One region of the Halomonas sp. AOP30-A1-24 genome, then DNA from elsewhere that is predicted to be linked to it. Evidence: predicted binding sites of a transcription regulator. Region 1 holds the regulator's gene; each other region holds the start of a gene.

Region 1 (2,272 bases):
TCTAGCGTAGTGGTGCCTGTGCCGATGGCCGTATTGATAACCGTATTGATAACCGTATTGATAACCATAGTGATGACCGTAGTTATGATCATAGTAACGACGTGATTTTGCCAGTTGGGTGAACGGCGGGAGTATTGTTAGAATAGCGGCTGCTCCTTCTACCATTGGCAGTGCTTATATCATGCAACACCTTGATCATTTTGACCCCGCCGCGGCAACCGTTGCACCGACGCCTGACCTGCAAGGCCAGCCGGCGCTTGAGGATGCCAAACAGAAACGCGAATTCAACAAGTTGCAAAAGCGGCTGCGGCGCGAGGTAGGTAATGCAATTATCGATTACCAAATGATCAATGAAGGCGATCGGATCATGGTCTGCCTGTCGGGGGGGAAAGACAGCTACACCATGCTTGAGATTTTACGCAACCTGCAGCGCAATGCGCCGGTGAATTTTTCACTGGTGGCGGTCAATATGGACCAAAAGCAGCCTGGTTTTCCTGAGCATATACTGCCCCGGTATCTGGAAAAACTCGGCGTGGAGTACCGCATTCTGGAGCGCGATACATACTCGGTAGTGAAAGAAAAAACGCCGGAAGGCAAGACAACTTGCGCGCTTTGCTCGCGGTTAAGGCGCGGGTCGCTTTACGGGTTTGCCGAAGAAATTGGCGCCAACAAGATCGCCCTTGGTCATCATCGTGAAGATATTCTGGAAACGCTGTTTCTCAATATGTTCTTTGGCGGCAGCCTGAAGGCAATGCCGCCCAAGCTGCTTTCCGATGACGGCAAGAATGTCGTGATTCGTCCGCTGGCCTACTGTAAAGAGGCGGATATTGCGGAGTTTTCGCGCCTGATGGAGTTCCCGATTATTCCCTGCAACCTGTGCGGTTCGCAGCCGAACATGCAGCGTCAGGTCGTTAAGGAAATGCTGGCCGAGTGGGACAAAAAGCATCCGGGTCGTTTGGAAAGCATGTTTAAAGCGGTCACTAACGTCGCGCCTTCGCAGCTAGCCGACCGCGACCTGTTTGACTTTGCGGGACTGGAAGCCAAACAGGAAGCGCTAATGGCGGGGCGTATTGAAGCATTTAACGTGAGCTAATCACCGGCTCTTCCTCTTCAGCAAGCGCTATAAGCCGCTGCATATCGAGGATGTTAACCTCGCGCCCTGAGACGGCCACCACGTCTTGCTGCTGAAAACGGCTCAAGATACGGCTGACCGTCTCAACCGCCAGCCCCAGATAATTGCCGATATCCGCACGCGCCATTGAAAGCCTAAAGCTGTAAGGCGAGTAACCCCGACGCCGAAAACGCTCTGAAAGCGTCAGTAGAAAACTGGCCAGCCGCTGGTCGGCGGTTTTGCGCGACAACAGGCGCATCATGCGCCGGTCATCGCGAAGCTCCTTGCTCATACTGCGGTACAGCTGACCACGAAGCTCCGGCAGCTCCTCTGAAAGCAGGTCCAGCCGATCAAAGGGAATTTCGCAGATGGTGGTGGTTTCAAGGGCAATCACGCTGCCTGGGTAGTGCTCTTCGTCAATGCCGTCCAATCCGACAAGCTCGCTGGGCAAAAAGAAGTTAGTGAGCTGATCGTTGCCATTACCTTCGCTGGTTACCTGTTTTAGGCTGCCTGAGCGAACGGCATACACACTGGTAAAACGGTCGCCTTGACGAAACAGTGTTTCGCCCTTTTTCAGCGGTGCTCGGCGTCTGATGATGGCATCAAACTGCCCCATGCCTTCAAGCTCAAGCGCTAGTGGAAGGCAAAGCGAGCTTAGGCTGCAGGTCTGACAGCGTGCTTCTTGAAGAAGCGAGCGTCGTTGGCTTGTCGAGGGTAGCATGACTATCTCCCTGTTTCTCTTTTGCCTAAATGGCTATCTACCGCAGGCGTTGATGCCGCCGGTTAAACGATTCTTGAGTAGCGTTGGCCTGAGTGCCCCGGAAGGTAAGCATCAAACGCCATGGCCAGTTGGCGAATCAGTAAACGGCCCATTGGCGTCGCCTCAAGCGTATCATCCAAGCGAACGATTAGCCCGTCCTGTTCAGCAGTGCGTAGGCTTTCCAGCGCACTGGCAAAGTAGTCGTTGGCGTTAACCTGCCATTGCCGGCTAACCGCTGCTAAATCCAGGCGCATATCGCACATTAAACGTTCGATAACGTCGGCTCGTATTAGGTCATCCTGATTTAATCGTACGCCTTTCACGGTAGCCAGTCGACCTTGATCCAGGTTCTCTTCGTAGCTAGCCAGGTCAGTAGGGTTTTGCGCATAGCTATCGCCTAT
Region 2 (2,272 bases), on a different contig from region 1:
AGGCCATTTCCCACGTAGTAAGCGGGCAAACCGCGCCCAACCAGGACTGCACCACTACATACCCAATAGCGGACAAATGCAAAATACGAAATCTCTTATTTCGCACCCATCGCCACCTTAAAAAATAACCGGCATAAATAGCCAGCAACCCGAAGACGACAAAGACAACAAACAGCACATGAACGACTAATATCGCATCCGCCATGAGTAGAAGTAGTGAAGGGGCCATATCTCTCCCAAGTAAAGCCTAGGCAGAGGAGGTAGCCTGTGTTTGCAGAGGCCACGAAACCTCTTAATTGCCGGTATGCTGAGCAAAAACCTCCTCGCCGGTTAAGTCTCTGGTAGCTTGAGAAAACGAGTAAAACGCTGGTTTTTGCTCAATAAATATCTGCTCCTCAAGCTGCCACTGGCCGTTATCCTCCAGAAGCCCCACAGGGATAGCATAGTGCCCGCCCTCTTTTAACCGATAAAACAGATGCGTCCCACACTGCTTGCAGAAACCGCGCTCGGCCCACTCTGAGGAACTGAAGATAGCAATATGCTCAGCCCCCTGGAAATCCACCTCGTTTTTGGACTCAACCGCAAACAGCGGCCCTCCACCCCACTTTCTACAAAGGCTGCAGTGGCAAACCGCTACATGGTGACTGTCTAAATGAGTTAAAAGCTGCACTTCACCGCAGAGACAGCTACCCCGATGCTCAATGTTGGATTGCATATGATCCTCCGTTAGATACGTAACACCGTCTATTCATGCTTAATAGAGCGAACCCTAAACCCCACCTTTTCTATATAGACAGTAGCAGGTTCTATATAGACAGTAGCAGGCCGCTTGGCTATGCGCTGTTAACGCGTAAAATTGCGCGATACGGCCTGCAGACCTGTTATCTACAGCGATATAAAACATCGTTGAGCGGGCATTTTTAATCGACCGTTTAGCGGCTTTATTGGGTTGCTCGGATACTTCCTTCTGACTGCCAAGCGTGCTTGCCTAAAATAGAAAACACATTTGATAAATACACAATTGTTAGCCATGGGCTTCCTTGGTAGGTTGATTTAAAACAACATAAAGGTGGCCCTTTCACCACCTGCGAACCAGGCGCTATGGACCTTCTACCTAACCTATTACGTGGAAGTACACAAAACGTCACCACCCGATGCTACGCCTCACACTAAACCGCTTCGGCCCACCTACCCCCTCGGCCATACACACGGTTTACTTGTCGTTGAGCGTTTGAGTCGCACATACTGCCTAGAGTAGCGCCACCAATAAAACGATAACCCTCTGACCGCGAAGACGAATATGACAACGAAGCTGAGTAAAGGCGCGCCAGAAAAGGCACAAACAATGAAGAAAAAACGCCCTATGCCGGATGTGTTCATCATCCTGTTTAGCTTTATGGTACTGGTACTGCTCGCCTCTTATATAATCCCCGCAGGAAGCTACGAAAGAACCAACAACAATGGCCTGACACAGGTCGCCACCGATAGCTTTCAGTACATTACTGCAGCGCCCCTGAACGTAATGGACCTGTTTACCGCTATTCAAAAAGGCCTGGTGGCGGCGGCTCCGCTGATCTTCTTAATCATGATGGTCGGCGGCGTGCTCAAGGTGATTGAGTCAACAGGCGCCATCAGCGCAGGTATTCACCAACTCATTAGCAAGGCCAATGGTCGTCGAAACGTTCTTATTTTTATCTTTTGCGCTACGTTCTCAACGCTTGCATCGGTTGGGGTAGGTGCCAACCTGGCCATTGCCTTTATTCCTATCGGGCTGTTTCTTGCCCGCTCAATGAAGCTTGACCCCGTTGTAGGCGTGGCCATTATCTTTTTAGGCTCCTACGCAGGCTTCGGTGCAGGCGTTTTTGACCCAACCGTTACCGTTGCCGGGCAAACCATTGCCGAGTTACCGCTGTTTTCCGGATTTATATATCGTGGCGTTATCTTTATTGTCTTTTTGACCGTTACCACGGTATACATCTGCCGCTATGCCAAACGTATCAAGCAGAACCCGGCTCATAGCGTGATGGGGGCAGACGCCTTTGATAACACCGAAGCCACACATGAGCCTGGCGCCCTGCCGCCCTTTACCTTTTCTCATAAGTTAGTGCTGCTGATATTTGCCGCTTCCTTTGTGTTTTTCCTGTACGGCGGTTTTAACTTCGGATGGGGAATCACCGAACTCTCTGCCACGTTTTTAATGGTGGGGATCGCCACGGCACTGATCGGCAGAATGTCTCCCAATGATTTTGTAAAACGCCTGATGAATGGCGCA
Region 3 (2,272 bases), on a different contig from region 1:
GTCGCAGTGGAGAACGTTAAGGCGATTCATCTTTATGAAGAGAGTGGGTTCATCGAAGAAGGACATCTGGTTCAGGAGTTCTTTATCAACGGCAAATACCGAGACGTAAAGCGGATGTATATCCTGCAGGAGGCTTATTTAGCAGCGCTTGAAAGTGACGCTACCTAGCAGTTGATTGATGGTTTGAATGGCGTACTCAGGTACAAAAATAACGCCTCCAAGGGGAGGCGTTGATAGGGGGTAAACAGCCGCGGGCTTTAGTAATCACAAAGATAAGCGGCAAAGGCATCAAACGCTGCGCGCTGCGCAAGCGCGTGCTGTGCCCATACTTCCATAATGTCCGCATTAGTGGCCGGGTACTGAGTCATTGAGTGTTGCATAGCATGCACTCCTGTTAGCAGGGGAGTTAACAACGGTTCTTGTTATGAGGATTTTTGGTTGTGCGTCGCAGCATTGGCTGCGGCGGAGGATAGTAGGCGCTTTTGAGGGTTGATGCTAGTCCTAACGTTGTAGGTAAAAGACGATGGGCTGTAAGTAATGGCTTACAGATTGAGTAGGTGAGTGCTTACATTGTTGAATGAAAAAGGTTTTCACAAACAATATAAAAAAAGCCTCAGGGTGCCAGGAGTTGGATGTTTTTTAGCCGTTCGCTGGTGAACTGACGTGTAACCCCAAAGCTAAAGCCCATGGTCACATGTCTGGTTTTAAAGCTCCGTCATCGCCCCTTCGTTAGCGCTTTCTCCTCGAGTAGCTCGCAGCCTCCCACTAAGTGCTGTCTAGGCTAACGCATGAGCTTGCACTGTTATTATTGGGTCTGTTGGTTAGCTGTGGGTCAACGGTTTGTTTCCACTGGTTAAAGTGTATTTTCGTAATTCTTGCAGGTGCCAAGAGCGCTAGCACTTTGGTCGCAGCATAGTGGTTTTTTTCTTGCAGGGCATGTTCTCGTTGATTACCTTTTATATTGTATGATGTATTACGAGTGTTGAGTGGCTACGGTTTTAACTCATTACCAATTGGCTTGGGCATACATGAGGGCGTTTCAGTGACGTTTTCCAAACAAGAAGTAGTCAAAGCAATAGGCGGTGGTTTGCTGTCATTCCCTATCACTGATTTCGATGCGAACGGACAGTTTGACGAGCAAAGCTACCGTGAGCGTTTGACGTGGTTTATCCGTCATGATATTTCCGCTGTTTTTGTAGCAGGCGGTACGGGTGAGTTCTTTAATTTAACCTTGGAAGAGTATCGGCAGATTGTCCGTGTGGCCGTAGAGGTCGTTGATGGTAAATTGCCGGTGATCGCAAGTGCTGGATTAAGCGTAAAAGCGGGTAAGGAGTTTGCCACTGCTGCTGAAGAGGCCGGTGCAGACGGTATTTTGCTGATGCCGCCTTACCTAACAGAGTGCCCGCAGGATGGATTGGTCGAGTATGCTCGACAAATCTGTGATGCCACGAACATCAACATTATCTACTACAACCGTGGTAACGGCATTCTAAATGCCGGATCTGTCCAGGCGCTTGCGGATGCTTGCCCGAACCTTATCGGCCTCAAGGATGGTAAGGGCGATATTCAAGCACTAAACAAGATCATTAAAACGGTAGGGGATCGCCTTGTGTATGTAGGCGGTGTGCCCACAGCTGAGATTTTTGCAGAAGCGTACCTCTCCATTGGTGTGAATACCTACTCTTCTGCGGTGTTTAACTTCGTTCCGGATATGGCAGTAACGTTTTACAAAGCGTTACGCCAAGGGGACAAGGATACGGTTAAGAATATTACTACGGGCTTCTTTATTCCCTTTATTGATCTGCGTGATCAAAAATCCGGTTATGCAGTTAGCTTGATTAAAGAAGGCGCGAATATTATCGGCCGTCCGGCTGGTAGCGTCCGCGCACCTTTAACCATGCCGACCCCTGAGCAACGCCAGCAGTTAGAACGCCTAGTAGGTGTAGCACGCTCTTACTAAATGCTGGAAAAAAACCACCTGTAATAACAAGAGGTTTTAAGTGATGAAAACAACAAATATCCGTCGCCAAGCGCTGTTTGCGTTAACAGGTGTCTCACTATTAGCCGCTGCGGTCTCTGCCCAAGCCGATAACTGGAGGGGATGGAATATACACCCGGACGGTTACCCCAACACGGTAGCGCTTGAAGCCTTTGCTGAAGCGGTTACAGAACAAACGGAAGGACGTGTCTCGCCACGTGTCTACAATAATGCTGTATTAGGTGATCAGTCCGACGCGATTGAACAAACACGTAATGGCGCTCTGGACTTTGC

What was found. Region 1 encodes FNR, which switches genes on or off when oxygen is low (the NO sensors DNR and NnrR bind a similar motif). Its sites were predicted from a motif close to TTGATNTANATCAA; they were not measured.
Region 2: ACT3TJ_RS16340 (YfcC family protein) is a predicted target of FNR. The motif match lies at 1,049-1,062, and genes of this name have one in related genera.
Region 3: kdgD (5-dehydro-4-deoxyglucarate dehydratase) is a predicted target of FNR. The motif match lies at 823-836, and genes of this name have one in related genera.

Annotation. Positions count from the first base shown of each region.
Region 1 covers NZ_JBQSXL010000003.1:70,345-72,616, reverse strand. Annotated here, with positions in the region: gene ttcA (tRNA 2-thiocytidine(32) synthetase TtcA) at 182-1,093, shown strand; gene fnr (fumarate/nitrate reduction transcriptional regulator Fnr) at 1,080-1,832, opposite strand; gene hemN (oxygen-independent coproporphyrinogen III oxidase) at 1,895-2,272, opposite strand, start outside.
Region 2 covers NZ_JBQSXL010000038.1:21,610-23,881, reverse strand. Annotated here, with positions in the region: gene ACT3TJ_RS16350 (DUF2784 domain-containing protein) at 1-229, opposite strand, end outside; gene ACT3TJ_RS16345 (GFA family protein) at 293-715, opposite strand; gene ACT3TJ_RS16340 (YfcC family protein) at 1,301-2,272, shown strand, end outside.
Region 3 covers NZ_JBQSXL010000010.1:103,310-105,581, reverse strand. Annotated here, with positions in the region: gene speG (spermidine N1-acetyltransferase) at 1-168, shown strand, start outside; gene ACT3TJ_RS07890 (hypothetical protein) at 258-380, opposite strand; gene kdgD (5-dehydro-4-deoxyglucarate dehydratase) at 1,043-1,960, shown strand; gene ACT3TJ_RS07880 (TRAP transporter substrate-binding protein) at 2,004-2,272, shown strand, end outside.